DNA from 2 places in the Pelorhabdus sp. sgz311002 genome. Region 1 is predicted to be linked to the other one. Evidence: riboswitches for the same ligand, from Rfam matches in the RefSeq annotation. Region 1 holds a riboswitch; the other holds the start of a gene.
What was found. A riboswitch is a leader RNA that binds a small molecule or an ion and turns the genes downstream of it on or off. The one in region 1 is predicted to bind glycine.
Positions count from the first base shown of each region.

Region 2: it holds a riboswitch for glycine, as region 1 does, so the genes downstream of both, AC0NJP_RS08780 (ABC transporter substrate-binding protein) here and AC0NJP_RS11590 (amino acid permease) in region 1, are expected to answer to the same signal.

Region 1 is NZ_JBWBCL010000007.1:37,304-45,415, reverse strand. It holds gene AC0NJP_RS11610 (dihydrolipoyl dehydrogenase family protein) at 1-1,070, shown strand, start outside; gene AC0NJP_RS11605 ((2Fe-2S)-binding protein) at 1,067-1,291, opposite strand; gene AC0NJP_RS11600 (ECF transporter S component) at 1,557-2,066, opposite strand; gene AC0NJP_RS11595 (methyl-accepting chemotaxis protein) at 2,161-3,885, opposite strand; gene AC0NJP_RS11590 (amino acid permease) at 4,085-5,467, opposite strand; glycine riboswitch at 5,587-5,663, opposite strand; glycine riboswitch at 5,667-5,744, opposite strand; gene AC0NJP_RS11585 (ATP-dependent helicase) at 5,913-8,112, opposite strand, start outside.
Region 2 is NZ_JBWBCL010000004.1:228,154-236,265, forward strand. It holds gene AC0NJP_RS08760 (MATE family efflux transporter) at 1-841, shown strand, start outside; gene nfsA (oxygen-insensitive NADPH nitroreductase) at 920-1,654, shown strand; gene AC0NJP_RS08770 (HelD family protein) at 1,689-3,914, opposite strand; gene AC0NJP_RS08775 (methyl-accepting chemotaxis protein) at 4,217-6,247, shown strand; glycine riboswitch at 6,338-6,410, shown strand; glycine riboswitch at 6,423-6,521, shown strand; gene AC0NJP_RS08780 (ABC transporter substrate-binding protein) at 6,693-7,859, shown strand.

The DNA.
Region 1 (8,112 bases):
TCCCCACAATTGAGGGACTCGAAGCAACAGGCTATCTCACATCAGAAACTTTCTTTGGTGAAAAATATCCGGCTCAGCCCTTTAAAGATCTCATTATCATCGGCGGCGGCCCCATCGGCACAGAATTCGCCCACGTATTTGCCGCTGCTGGCACGAAAGTAACGGTAGTTCAGCAAAATGTCCGCCTATTACCGCGAGAAGACAGCGAAATTTCCGCTCACTTACTGCAGGGCTTGCGCCAAGCAGGCATAACAGTCCTCGTCAATCATAAGCCGCTGCAAGTAGAACAAGGTGAAGATAAAAAAATCCTTCGCCTCCTTGATAAAACAAACAACCAAACTATTGAAATCGCAGCGCAGGAAATCATGCTCTCCACCGGAATTGAGTCGAATGCGGACACACTGCAGCTTGAACATACCGCCGTAGAAATGAATGATCGCGGCTGGATTGTTACCAATGAATTTCTGGAAACAAGCGCCGCTGGAATTTGGGCGTTAGGTGATGTCAACGGCGAAGCGCCCTTTCGCCATAAAGCCAACTATGAAGCCGATATTTTAGCTCATAACCTCTTTGGCGACCATCACCCCAGTGACTGGCGCTGGGCTCGTTATGATATTGTCCCTGCCGTAACCTACACCTTCCCGCAGGTTGCCCACGTAGGGCTTACCGAAGCAGAAGCACTCAAACAAGGCTACGAAATTACCACGGCCAAGCACCATTATTCCGCTACCGCAAAAGGCTTCGCTCTTGGCTTCAATCCTGGCGATGCCGAAGACGGCTTCGTAAAAGTAATTGTAGAGAAAGAAACGAAAAATATCTTGGGCATCCATATCGTCGGACCACAAGCCTCGATTTTACTTCAGCCTTTCGTCAATCTGATGAATGCTGGCGAAACGCGTCTGACACCCGTCCACGACCATATTGCTTCACCCACAACGGAAAACTTAAGACGTTCCCGCCTAGTTCGCAATCTTGATCCCCGCTCCATTGTAAGTGTCGGTGAAACAATGACGCCTCATCCCTCGTTATCAGAAGTGATTATGTGGATTCAATATTACTTCCCGGACTAATCGCTGCTTAGCAAATGATCTTCTAACAATGCTTCAATTTTAGGCGTACAACGCCGTCCATGACAGGAGCCAGACCCGGCTCCTGTCTTTTTTTGCACCGCGACTACCGAATCAGCCCCTGCCGCAATAGTCTTCTTCATCGTCGCCCGACTAATGCCTTTGCATAAACAAACCTTGGTTAATTTATCGAGTACTTGCTGTTGTAATTCTTGTTCTTCCATAAAAATATCCCCCCATTTATTCACTGAATGATTTCCTTTTGTGATGATTGTTCTAGCTTTGTAATGAGTATTTCCAGTTAATAATGTTCGTTTCCATTTGATGATTATCATTTTTACTTTATAGTAATTATTTTCTACTTTCTTTTAAATATACCTTTAATAAAACCTTAGTCAAAAAAAGACTGCCAAAAGGCAGTCTTAAAACTTCAAAACAAGCTATTTCTAAATAGCTATTTAATAAACAGCTACTTCCTATAATTTTCTTTTACCTTTTCACATATGCTTTTAATCTGGTAGCCAAGGGCAGGACAAGAATTGCAGCTACGCCAATCTGTACCAGATTGCCAGGAACAGATAGCATTGGCGCCACCCAGTTGCCATAAATAATACCTTCCGCCCCATAATAGCCAACCACCTTAATCAGGCAGGCTGCTAGCAACGCTAAAACATAGGCAGAAAAACTCTGCCGTGATTCACAAATTGCACCGACAACATAACCCATTAGCCCAACAATCACAAGGGTAAATGGCGCCCATAAAAACCAGCCGCCAACTACATCAAATAAAGCCATGCCAATACCACCAGCAAAAGCGCCAAACCAGCGACCGTAAAGAATCGCCATAATAAAGAGAGGTACATTGCCTAAGTGAATGAGTCCGCCGTTTGCCGCAATGGGCAAACGAATATTAACAAAAGAAGTGCAAATAAACACGAGTGCGATGCCTAAAGCTGCCATAACCAATTGTTTCGTTTGATACGTAGAAGACTGTTTCATTCTTAAATGCCTGCCTTATCGAAAAATAAAATATTTATCTACCATATCACACGAAACAAATTTACACAATAGGCAAATCTCGTTTTAACAAGCCTTATACTTTAAATTTACTTACAGCCTGTTGCAGCTCATCTGCCATTTTGGCTAAAGCCTGACTGGAAGCAGCAATCTCTTCCATAGAAGCTGACTGCTCCTCTGTCGCCGCTGAAACCGTATGCGTTTGCTCTGCCGCCTCCTTACTAATTGTATCAATCTGCCGGACTGTCACTACAACTTGTCGGCTGCCTGCCGCCATTTGCTGAATAGCAGCAGAAATATCTTTGACTTGAGACGAAACTTCGCCAATGAGTGATACAATATCCTGAAAAGCTTTTCCAGCTGTCTTTACTACGTCAGCCCCCACCTTAACTTCCCGTGTTCCTTCATTCATCGCTGTAACCGCACTATTCGTATCAGTTTGGATCTCACTAATTAAGCCAGCGATTTGCTTCGCCGCTTCCTGTGACTGTTCCGCCAGCTTGCGTACTTCTTCCGCTACAACAGCAAAGCCTTTTCCCTGTTCCCCGGCGCGAGCAGCTTCAATCGCTGCATTCAAAGCCAGTAAATTCGTTTGGCCCGCAATGCCAGAAATAGCATCGACGATTTGTCCGATCTCTTTTGAACGTTCGCCAAGAACTGTAACAAACCTAGCCGAACTGGATACAGACTGATCAATAATATCCATTTGCCCGATGGCAGCATTCACAGCTTTATCCCCTTCGGCAGCCGCTTTTGCGGTCTTTTCCGCTACGCCTGATACAACGCTTGCGTTCGCTGCTACCTGATCAATTCCGGCAGACATTTTCTCAATTACCGCGGAAGCATCCGTAACTGCCTGTACTTGCTTAGCAGCCCCCTGAGCCACTTCCGATATAGCCCCAGCCACTTGATTCGTCGCCTGAGCGGATTGTTCCGCATTTTCCGTTAAATCTGCCGTGGAAGAACCAACTCGCTGTGCATTTTTCAATATCTGGGCCATAATTTGCCGGAGATCCGCAAGAAACTGATTCGCCGCGTTTGCCAAATCACCAATTTCATCTTTTGCCTCTACTTGGATACTTTGCCGCAGATCGCCGCCATTTTCAACAAGCTTCGTCAGTTCCCGATACAAAAGATTGATCGGCTTCGTGATTCCTCTTGTAATCAAAACAGCTAGTATGACCGATAGCAAAACCCCTATCACACTACCGCCAAACATAGCTATTTTCGTTCGAACTTCACCACTTTTAAGTTCGGCCGACCGTTTTGCTAAAAGCCCCTGTTCTTCTCCTTTTATATCAGCAAGAAGTTGCCGCATGCTATCCATATTTGCTTTCCCTTTGCCTGACTGTACAAAGGCAATTACATCCTCTATCTTCCCCTGGCCCATTACAGCTTGCCGTCGAAGATTAATTAATGTTTCGCCTTCTGCCGCCAACCAGGATCTTTCGTACTGCAGTAAACTTGTCAATCGTTCTTGCTGTTTCGGATTATCTGAAGTAAGGTCTTTTATCTTATTAAAGTGTTCTTGAAAACTGCTTGTACCTTGCTTATAAGGTTCCAAAAAATCTTCCTTCCCCGTCAAAGCAAAACCACGCTCGCCTGTTTCCATATTCACCAAACTCGTTAACATTGCATCGGCCTCACCCATCACTTCATAGGTATGAACATTCATTGCAATAGCATCTGATTCAGCAGTAAATTGAAGATAGGAATAACCTACTACGAAAAGCATGAGCACCATAACAATTCCAAATCCTAAGTAGAGTTTTTTCCCGATTTTTAGGTGATTAAAATTCATATGCCTCAATCCTTTCGCTACTGTAATGTAAATAAGTAAAAAGTAATCGTTAGCCTCCCTTTCCTTGTTGATAAAAAAAGAAGGCCCCCGCCGAAGCATAGGCCTTCTCATAAGCTATTTCTTTGCTTACATAGCTTACATGTTTATTTCTAGCAAAATTTTAGAATTCCTCTATTAAATTGACAAAATTTTCACTTTATTAAGCTAAACTGCTTTCGCCGTCCTCGGCTTCTTTCGTTCTGCTCTTCGCGGCTTTATAAATCACGCCAAGCATAATAAACCATACTGGCGTCACAAACAGAGCAACGCGTGTTTCTTCATTTAAAGCCAAGGTGACTAATACAAAGGCAAAGAAAGCTAAAATAATATAATTAATCACCGGATATAGAGGCATTTTAAATTTATTTTTCGCCGCAAGGTCTGGTCTCGTCTTACGATATTTCAAGTGACAAATTGTGATCATCGCCCAGATAAAAATGAAGCAGAACGTCGAAATACTGGTAATCAAAACAAAGACGCTTTCTGGCATAATATATTGTAGAATCACGGCTAATAGTACAACAAAAGCCGAAAAGAGCGTAGCATTCGCCGGTACTTGATTGGAAGTTAATTTTTTCATTGATTCTGGTGCGTTGCTTTCTTTCGCTAAAGCATAAACCATGCGGCTCGTACTAAAAATACCGCTGTTGCAAGCCGATGCCGCCGAAGTTAAGACAACAAAATTGACAATCGTGGCCGCTGCAGTAATCCCGATTGCCGAGAAAACCTGCACGAAAGGGCTTTTTGCCGGACTGAGCGCCGTCCAGGGATAAATACTCATAATGACAAAGAGAGCGCCAAAGTAAAACACAATAATTCGAAGTGGAATATGATTAATGGCCTTGGGAATAACCTTTTCGGGGTTTTCCGTTTCCCCCGCAGTCAAGCCGACTAATTCAATCCCCGTGAAAGCAAATACAACCATTTGGAAAGAAAGAATGAACCCGCTGATTCCGTTAGGAACCCAACCGCCGTAACTCCAGAGATTGGCAAAGCTTGACGGGCCAGCGTCAGTCGCAAACCCTTTGATAACCATAAACGAACCAATTACTATAAGTGCGAGAATCGCCACAACTTTAATCAAAGCAAACCAAAATTCCATTTCACCAAAATGCTTTACCGCCGTCAAATTCATAATCAGCAGCACAACTAAAATCATGAGACTGGGAACCCATTGCGCGATATGGGGAAACCAATACTGAATATACAGCCCCGCAGCCGTCACATCGGCCATTGCCAAGGAAATCCAACAAAACCAGTATGTCCAACCCGTAATAAAGGCAGCGCCGTTACCCATATAGTCGCGGACAAAATCCACAAAAGAATGATATTTGCTGTTAGAGAGTAGCAATTCGCCTAGCGCCCGCATTACAAAAAAACAAATCGTGCCTGTAATCATATAGGCAAATAAAATCGATGGCCCCGCTAAGTGAATCGAACGACCTGAACCGAGAAACAGGCCTGTTCCAATCGCCCCGCCAATGGCCAGCAGCTGAACATGACGATTTTTCAGCCCCCGTGATAAAGTTTGTTCTTCTGACATATGTATCCCGCCTTCCGTTCTGTTACTACGTGCCAAATACCAGCCTCGAGAAAAACAGAAAGAGGCCAAATTTAAAAATTTGGCCTCAAAATAAAACAGCAAGAAAATAGCTTTGTCTGCTCTGTCCTTTTACCTGAGAGATTCACTGATTTAGTATCAGCTTGCTCCTTCGGTGCTCAATTGAGGCTCTCCAGAGGTTCGTCCAGTAACGGTTCTTTTGCCTGAAAGCATAACATCTTCGGCGGATTATTGCTAATCTCTCTCCCGTTACCTTCATACGAAGTTCGGTATTCACTTTGATAGTACAGTTACATACTTTAGCACTCTTCACAGAAATTGTCAACCTTAAACAAACACTTTTCTTTTCTGTGCGTATATGAGCTACAATAAATCCCGATCATTAGTTAATAGCTTACTTTCCTAGCCAATATCTTTTATCGCTACTTTAGCGGACAGGCTCCAGAAAGCCTTCCTTTAAACACACGGCAACTGCTAAAGTTTTCACCTTGTCGGCAAACTGAATATCGAGACTCACCGCATTGAGCGCCGTAATCTGGCCCTCACCGAACCGAGCATGTCTAACATGAGCGCCTACCTTCAGCCCCTCGCGCTTACGAATGGCGGTAGGCGATAAAACTTTTGCTGGCTGAGTTGGCACTAGCCGCGTGCTTGCAAAGGGACTTTTCACGGACAGTGGCTGACACTTGGATTGCCAAGCTTGCGGCGACGGCGCCTTGGGCGGCGTTACCATATGGCGTATGGCCATAACAAACTGCGACTCACTGACTTTTTCCTGATCGCGCTTCTCATAAGTTATCAATTCAAGGTGATGTCTAGCTCGCGTCATCGCCACATAAAAGAGACGAACCGCCTCGGCCATCGCCGCTGGTTTTCCCTGCTGTTTCTCTGTTACATCGCTGGCCGCAGGAATAATCCCTTCAATCAAATCAATCATATAGACCTTGTCAAACTCCATTCCTTTCGCGCTATGAAAGGTCGACAGAGTCACTTGATGATCTTTTTTCTGTCTCGCCTGCTTAGTCACAGTTTCTAAATGCTTTAGCCGGTTGGCAAAGGCTTCGACACTATCAAGTCCTGATGCAATCTCCTCGAGTGTGTTTAAAATGCCCAAGAGATATTCCTTGCGAAACCCCAGTCGGTCACACATTCGATCTAAGGCCTTGTCGTAACCAAGCTGATGGCGAATTGCCGCAATGGCTGCCAGAGGCTTTTTTTCTTTTAAAGAAATAATTACGTCCCGACAAGTTTCAATGAGCGGCCACTGATAGTCCTGCAGCGGTACATGGCGGAGTAAATTCTGAAATACCGACTCATGATTTCCTAACTCTTTTACGGCTTCTAGCTGCTGTTTCGTAATATAGCCGTTCATCTTCGCAAAAACCTTTTCAAAAATATCAATGCGTTTATCAGAGTAACTAAGTCGCATAAAGTTTAAAATATCAGCTACAACCCAGTGCGAAAAAAATCGCTTGTCCTCATCTTGCATGGCAAAGGAAAGACCGGCTCGCTCCAATTCATTCACCAGGATAATCGCTGATGAACTATTGCGGTACAAAATGGCAATACTGTCTTTCGCAACCGCCTGTCGAATCGTCTCAATCAAATACTTAGCCTGCTGTTTATAATCACTGAGACAGCGAATATCAATGGGCGCCCCATAAGGATTTTCCGTAAACATCTGCTTCGGATACCGCTGGGCATTGCGCTGAATAAACCGATTGGCGGCAATCACAATATTGCGGGAAGAACGATAATTCTGTTCCATATATAACAGCCGCGCCGCTGGATAAACCTCGCGGAAGTGCAGCAAATAATCAGGTTCGGCGCCGCGCCAACTATAAATTGATTGATCATCGTCAGCCACTACGCAAAGATTGCCATGAGCTTTGACGAGCTTTTCCAAGATAAAATGCTGTACCAGCGACGTATCTTGGCTTTCGTCTGTTAAAATATAGTCATAACACTGTTGGTATCTTTTCAGCAAGTCCACTTCTGAGTCCAGAGTCTTATAGGCATAGAGCAGCATATCATCATAATCAAGTAACAGTGTCTCGCCCGCTGTCTTAAAGGCCTCATAGGCTTCTAAAATTTTTGCCGCCCCTTTTACACTGCAATCCACTTCCGACCACTTTTCCCGGGGAATAAGCTTGTTCTTGATAAAACTAATATAGGTGGTCAGCTCATCCATCTGATCTTCCGTCATCGTTTCCTTTGTAAGGATTTTAAAAATATCCCGTAAAATCTGCCCCTTATTCAGCTCCGCTTGTCCTTCAATCAGTTGATACGCCACCTGGCGCTGACGAAAATAATCCCGCACAATTCGAAAGGCCAGACTGTGAATCGTCGAAAATTCAACAGACTCCAATTGCGGAAATAAAGCTTGAAACCGCCCGTCCATTTCTGCCGCCGCCGCCCGACTAAAGGTGACCGCCTTAATCCGCCGCGAAGCAGCACCTTGTACCGCAATCAGATAGCCGATTTTCGCAATGAGCGTTGTTGTTTTTCCCGAGCCTGGCGATGCGAGCAGCAGCAACGCGCCTTGATTATGCAACACTGCGTCACGTTGTACTTGGTTAAGTACTACACCACGTTTCTCCAGTTCTTCCCAAAATCTTTGTTCTGTT
Region 2 (8,112 bases), on a different contig from region 1:
TGTTCTACCTTTGAACATTCTGCTGAATTATTTGCTAATTTATGGTGAGTGGGGGTTTCCTCGTCTAGGTGGCGCTGGCGCTGGCTATGCTTCGGCCATTAGCTACTGGTTTATTTTGCTCATTCTCGCGGTTACGGTGCTGAAGCGCGAGCCCTTTTGCCATTACCGAATTTTTGCGACTTGGCCGCGTCCTGCTTGGCGCGATTGGCAATCTCAACTCAAACTGGGAGTTCCCATTGGTACGTCCATTTTTTTTGAGACAAGTATCTTCGGCGTAGTCGGTGTGTTAGTGGCGGCTTTCGGGACTGTAACGATCGCTGCTCATCAGGCGGCGATTAATTTTGCCAGCCTTGTTTATATGCTGCCGCTGTCCATGAGTATGGCGCTAACGATTCTTGTTGGGTTTGAGGTCGGCGCCAAACGGGAACAGGATGCCAGACAGTATGCCTATCTAGGTCTTGGCGCCGCTTTGACCCTAGCGGCTTTCTGTGCGATCGGTCTGTGGCTATATAATGGGCAAGTAGCGACTTTATATACGAATGATTATGACGTATGGGAATTAACAAAGCAGTTCTTGCTTTATGCCGCGTTCTTTCAGTTATCCGATGCGGTTGCTGCTCCCATTCAAGGGATTCTACGCGGCTATAAAGATGTAAATGTTCCTTTTATTGTAGCCTTTGTGTCTTATTGGGTCATTGGCTTGCCCCTTGGGCTGTTTCTTTCTCACTTTACGGCTTTCGGCGCTTTTGGCTACTGGGTTGGGTTTATTGTCGGACTCGCCTTTGGGGCTACGGCGCTTGTAGCTAGATTGCTTAAACTGCAACGGAAGCGGCGGCAGTAGCAGGATTTGTTTTTAGAAACAAGAACTCTATAGCAACAGAGTTCGTTATAAAACAAAATGTGTTTAGGAGGGCTTTTTATGACTGATACCATTGCGCTGTTACAGCAGCATAGTTCTGTACGGGATTTTTTAGCAAAACCTGTTGCTGATGAACTACTCAGAGAAATTTTGTTAGCTGGCCAGCAAGCGGCTACATCAAACCATATTCAGGCCTATTCGATTTTGCGAATGCGCGATCAGGAAAAACGCCAGCAATTAGCTGTGTTATGTGGTCAGCAAAAGCATGTGGCTGTAAGTCCCGTCTTTCTTGTGTTTTGCGCTGACCTAAAACGGTTGCAGCAAGCCTGTGAACTCCATGGTGAGACGATCTTTCCCGGCGCGGCGGAAGCCTTTATTTTAGCTACTGTCGATACGGCCTTAGCGGCGCAAAATGTAATGGCTGCTGCTGAATCAGCCGGACTTGGCGGGGTCTATATTGGCGGAATTCGGAATCATCCCCGTGAAGTTTGTGAGCTTCTGGCGATTCCTAAATACGTTTATCCTGTGTTTGGTATGTGCCTTGGTTATCCGGCTAAGGTGAATGATGTAAAGCCGCGTCTGCCACTGGAAGCTATTTTAAAAGAAGATGCCTATACGCCCGATGATCCTGCGCTTATCGCTAAGTATGACCAACAAGTGGCGGAGTATTATGCGAAGCGAACGGCTGGCGAGCGGACAACAAGCTGGACCCACGGCGTGGCGGCTATGATGAAAACGAAACAGCGCCCCCACATGAAAGCTTTTTTGGCTGAGCAGGGTTTTGACTTTGATTGAGAGTGATTAAGCAAGTTTTTTAGAGCGATTCTACTTAGGTAGGATCGCTTTTTTTACGCAATAAGGGAGTCAGAGTTCCTTGATACATAATATGAAGATCATGCATGGCCCGCGATAAAGCTACATAGAGTAAGCGCGAGTCAAGGGGCGTATTTTTATAGGATTCCAAGGAGGCGTTCCAGAGAATGACGCTGTCAAACTCAAGGCCCTTGGCGAGCGAGACTGGCACGAGTGAGATGGCGCCTTGATAAGAAGCCGCTTCGCCTGTAATTAAATGAACAGGCAAGGCAAGGTCGGAAAAACATTTCTGCTGCTTCAATTCTTCATAGAGCAGTGTTGCTTCAGATTCTAGCTTGGTGATGATGCCGATGGATTTTACGCCTTTTTGTACTAAATCGCTAAGGCGCTTCATTAAACTGACTGCTCCCTGCGCTACAGAATGAATTCTTTCAGCAGTAGGCTTGCGGCCAATTTCATAAACTGGAATGGCTTTGCTGTGACCGCTGGGCATGACGCGGTTGAAGAGATCAACAATTTCTTTGGCGGAGCGGTAACTATACAGAATTTCCCGATAGACCGTTCGATCTTGGCTGAATACTTCTTTCAGCAACACATTCCAACTGCCAATGCTGCGGTACGAATGGATTCCTTGGGATAAATCACCCATGATTGTAAATGAGCCGTTTGTTGACAACTGTTTTAAGACGACAAATTCAAAGGCGTTTAAATCCTGAGCTTCGTCGATTACAATATGATCATATTTGTCGACTTGACGCCAGCCGTCTAGCAATAGAGCGAGATAGGCTAGTGGCGCCAGATCTTCCCGATCAAGCTCGCCTGCCCCTAAAGTAGTCAGCGTGTGCTGCCGAATATCTTCGAGATCATAATTTTTTTCTTTTACAAGCTTAAAGGCGCTTTTGACTGTGAAAATTTCCTGGTAGGTTTCTAATAGATCAAGAGAATGCCAACGTTTGCCGAATTTTTGCAGAAAAGCATCTGCTTTGTTCCGTAGCTGCGTCATTTCTTTGTCATCATGGCCTTTTTTCTTGTGAGTTGCGGCGAGAACATCTAGATAATTTGTCACTCTAAAAGTGACAAGATTGACTAAGGAACGCAGTCGTTCATTGCAGGGAACGGCCGCATCGCTCAAAAAGCGCTCCAACTGGTCTTTTGCTGGTATCGTCAACTTTCCTTCAAATAGGCTGATGTCTTCGAATTTTAGACAGTATTTTTGAATCTTTTGTGCTAAGTAATTTTCTAAAATTCGTTGAAAATCGAGCGAGCCTTTGAGACGAGCCCTGGCTTCAATATTTTGAATGCGGCTTTTGTCTTGGGCCGCTAACAGTGTATCAAGACGATCTGCTTGACTTAAGGGACGTTTAATGCCCGTAATAGCGGTAACAAGATCTTCCCAGACGAGCTGAGTTACATCGGCAGCATCGATTTCCGGCAGCAGCTCCGAAATATAATCGAGAAAAATTCGGTTGGGTGCAATGACAATGAGCTTTTTGGGATTGAGTTTTTCGCGGTACAGAAGATAGGAGAGTCGATGTAGACCAATCGTACTTTTGCCAGAACCAGCTACGCCCTGAATGACTGTGACTTGATTTAAAGGCTCGCGAATGATTTTGTTTTGCTCAGCCTGAATCGATGTGACAATGTCTTTTAGTTTTTCCGCTGCGCCTTCTTTCAGACGGTCTACCAATAAAGGGTCGGCTAGCAGCGCTTCTTGTTGGTTCGAAAGAATCTGATCTAAAATGAAATTGTCTACCATATTTTTGAGCTGACCTGCTTCAATTTTATATTGCCGTTTTAGGCGAACGTCGCCCTCATAGTGGTATTTATTTAAGACTTCATAGGAAGCCCGGCCGCCGTAGCATTCGTAAAATACGGTAGCTATGGGGTCGCGCCAGTCAAAAATCAGAAAATCTTCGGGCCCGTTAATTTGCAGACGCGTCACTTTACAACGACCAATATAGTAGCTTTGAAACGCTTCGGTACCATCTTCGCGAAAGTCAACACGGCCAAAGTAAGGAGATGGCAGGGCGTTTTCAATATCTTGAATTTTACTGGCGTGATCGCCGCGTAACATAGCGTGAACATAGGCGCTGACCTCATCTTTGATCAACAGCGACTGCTGCATGCTCGTAAATCGGTTGTCAATATCAGAAGCGAGGTCAGTCATGACTTGCTTCATTTCTTGGATTGTAGCGGCTAAATGATTCTCCTCAATGGGAAAATCAGGATGGTTTTCAATCATAAGGCCTCCTGGGAAAAAGTAATAAAATGCGCGATAAAAGAAGCCTCTGCTCAGATGATCAGAGGCGTAATTTTTAAAATAAGGTGTCTTTATTATAAGTCTAGGCGTCGGTGAATACAAGTCAGGCTTATCAGTGAATTGTGATCGTCTTATTCAATGAAAATAATCCACGAATCGACAAAAATTGCTTTACTTGGATTTAGTTTTATTCGATAATGATGCTAGGAGCATTCAATGAAGATAGGAGAGAAACGGATCAGCTTTGTGGAGAAATGATTTGACAAATTGAAAGGAGAATGGCGATGAAAATCACAACAGTTCGTACGAAACTCATGTTGTTATTATTACCATTTTTATTATTTGCCTTTAGTATTTTATCAGGCATCGGCTATTATTTTTCCAATCAAGCCTTAGAGCAGAGCGCCAGAGAAACAGCACTGGCCATGAGTTCTGATTACTCACATCAAGTGCGGGATGCTATTAACGAACGGGTTATTGATCTTGAAAATTTGGCTAGTAACTGGACTGTGAAAAATCATAATGATATGGGGCTGATTGTCAAGTTGCTACAAGAAACTCATGACCGTATCGGTAATTTTGATAATATTAACTACCTTTTACCGTCGGGTGAAGGGGTTCGTTATAATGGAACAACTACAAATGTAGCAGATCGTGACTACGTAAAAGCGGTTGTTAGTACGAAAAAGATTTATATTTCTGACCCCATATTGACAAGAGGGACAGGGCGCATGGGGGTTATCATTGCCGTTCCTGTTTTGGAGCAAGGAAACTTGACCGGGATTATTACTGGCAATGTATCGCTTGATAAGGTTACTGATTTAATTAAAGACAGTCGTTTCAAGGAAACTGGTTTTGTAGCGATTGCCGACAATAACGGCATGCTCATCGGTCATTCGCGCCAACCTGAACTTGTTGGCAACGTGAATTTTATGGATCGCAAAGTTAGTGATGCTGTCAAAACGACGCTGCCAGAAGTGGATAGTCGGTTTACGGCTCACTTTACGTCGGTTGCTGGTGGCAAGACGGTCATTGGTCAATATAAAAATCTCGATGGGGTTAGTCATGTGGCTGGCTTTGCGCCGATTTCCTTACCAGGAGGGAAGCAGTGGGTTACGATTGTATCAGCGCCTGAGGCGGAAGTTTTTGCAGCGACGAACCGATTGGCCAAAACACTGCTCTTTGTCTCGATAGCCGCTTTATTAGCTGCCGTGTTTTTTATCATTTGGATTAGTAATCACTTTGCTAAACCGATTCAATGGATTCGCGATGAATGCCAGCTTTTGGCCCGAGGGGATCTGTGCCCTGTTGCGTCGAAAGTGCAGTCAGACGATGAACTGGGACAACTGGCGCAAAGTTTTGCGGATATGCGTCTTACGCTGTGTCAGCTTGTGCAGCGGGTGAAACAGCAAGCGGAGGCAGTGAATAGTTCAGGCAGTCAGCTTAGGGAAAGCGCTGATCAATCGGCGCAGGCTTCGAATTTAGTGGCGCATTCTATTACGGAAATTGCTGGCGGTATGGCGGCAACGGCTGCTTCGGCGACTCATATCGCTGAAATTATTGATAACATGTCGAATCGCACAGCTCAAATAGCTGAGACGGCTCAAGCTGCTGCGGGAATTGCTCAAAATACGGCGAAAGAGGCTGAAATTGGCCAGAAAGCGGTTGGACAGGCAGTAGGGCAAATGGAACAGATTAATTCGGGGTCACAAGCAGTAGCCGCCGCGATTGAACAATTAGCAAAAGGATCAGATGCAATTCGTCCGATCGTGGCAATGATTTCGGAAATTGCTGGCCAAACGAATTTATTGGCCTTGAATGCCGCAATTGAGGCGGCTCGTGCCGGCGAGCAAGGCCGTGGGTTTGCCGTCGTAGCGGAAGAAGTAAGGAAATTAGCTGAGCAATCCAATCAGGCTGCCCAGAAAGTTACTTTACTGATTCAGGAAAATCAAACGAATATGGATCAGGCGATTGCTGCGGTACAGCTTGGTACAGAAGGGGTGCGCGTTGGTCGGGAAGTCGTGAATTCTGCTGGGAAAACCCTAGAAAATATTATGATAGCCATTGTAGCTTTATCAGAGCAGATGAAGGGGATTTCTGATTCGATCCAAACAATGGCGGATCATAGCAAATCAGTAGCTAAGGAAATTCACGGTGTCGATACAGTGAGTCGTAAGACAGCCGCGGAAGCTGAAACTGTTTCTGCCGCTACAGAGGAACAAGCTGCATCTATGGCGGAAATTGCATCGGCAAGTAAACGGTTAGCTGATCTTGCTGTAGATCTAAAGACAGCCGTAGAAAAATTTTCTGTGTAATTTTATATTTAATTACACTTGCATATTAAGCTATCTTGTTTTATAATTATAAACGTTTTCGATGTACACACTAAAACTACATATTTCCGGATGAGGTTTGCGAGAGAGAGGCTGAATCAGCCCGCCGAAGGAGTAAAACTCTCAGGTACTCATAAAATTGGGTGATATCGTAAAGGGACGGGACTCTGGAGAGATCCGAGCGCATCGGACGCCGAAGGTGAAATACAGCAGAATTGCTGGCAAAGCTCTCAGGCAAAAGGACAGAGACAAAAAGTGCGAATGTATTTAGTTTGTTTTATTCGTATTTTCTTTGTGATTCCAGAGTCAAATCATAGCTGATTTGACTCTGTTTGTTTTTGGGGGAGCTTTTTGGCATCGTTGCATGTAAGGTACATCGCAGATCAGTAAAGAAAGCAGCGATAGCTGTAAAAGGAGAGATTTTGAGATGGGGAAAAAATGGTTTCGGAGTATGACAGCGGCGCTTTTGGTACTGATGGCAGCCAGCTTTTTAGGGGGCTGTGGCGCTAGTTCTTCCAATGAAGTGCAAATTGGTCTACTGAATGAATTAACAGGCGGCAACGCTACCATGGGAAATTCTACTACGAATGGAGCGAAGCTAGCGATTAAAGAAGCGAACGCGAAAGGTGGCGTCTTGGGAAAACAAATTAAAGCCGTAGTGGCTGATAATAAAAGCGAGCCGTCTGAATCGGCTAATGCCATGACGAAACTAGCGACACAAGATCGTGTAGCAGCTGTTACCGGTATCTTTTCTAGTTCTAATGCCATTGCCGCTTCGAGCGTAGCTGAGTCGGTAAAAGTACCGCTGTTGGCAGTGGGGGCGACAAATCCCAAAGTAACAGTCGACGAAGGCACTGGTAAGGTAAAGGATTATACTTTTCGAGTTTGCTTTATTGATCCTTTCCAGGGGACCGTTGGCGCCAACTTTGTTTTAAATAATTTGAAACTGAAGAGCGCTGTTATTCTTGTCGATAACAGCAGTGACTATAGTAAAGGGTTGGCCGCTTTCTTCAAGAATGCCTTTACTAAGGGTGGCGGCGCCGTGCTTGCTGAAGAAGCGTATTTGCAGAAAGATCAGGATTTCAAAACGATTTTGACGAAAGTCAAAGGGTTACATGCTGATATTATTTATGTGCCTGGTTATTATGAAGAAGTAGGCAAGATTGTAAAACAAGCTAGAGAACTTGGAATCACATCGCCCATGCTTGGCGGCGATGGTTGGGATTCGCCTAAACTCGTAGAGATTGCTACGCCAGAAGCGCTTAACAATACTTATTTCACGAACCATTATGCGGTTGATAACACAAATCCCACATCGCAGGCTTTTGTGGCTGCCTATAAACAAGAATATGGCCAATCGCCTGATGCGATGGCGGTACTTGGCTATGATGCAGCCAATGTTTTGATTCACGCCATTCAGCAGGCTAATAGCTTAGAGCCGGCGAAGATCCGTGAGGCTTTGGCGGCAACAAAAGATTTTGCTGCAATTACGGGAAATATTACATTGAATGCGACGCATGATGCCGTAAAAAATGCGGTAATCATCGAAATGAAAGATGGCAAACAAGTCTTTAAAGCTACAGTCAATCCCTGATTAGCGATGGAAGAGAATATAATACAAGAAATTTTGTAAAAATAGGAGCAGCAGGAATGATTTAGAATTCCTGCTGCTCTTACATATTTTGTGAAAAAATATACTTAATAAGACGGTGAACTTTTTGGAGAATTATCGGGAATTGCAGTATATAGACACAAATGATGAAAAACAAGACATGATACGAACAAAATAATAGACATGTTAGACAAAGTTATCATTTTAATTTTCAGATTATTTTAAAGAAAACGTA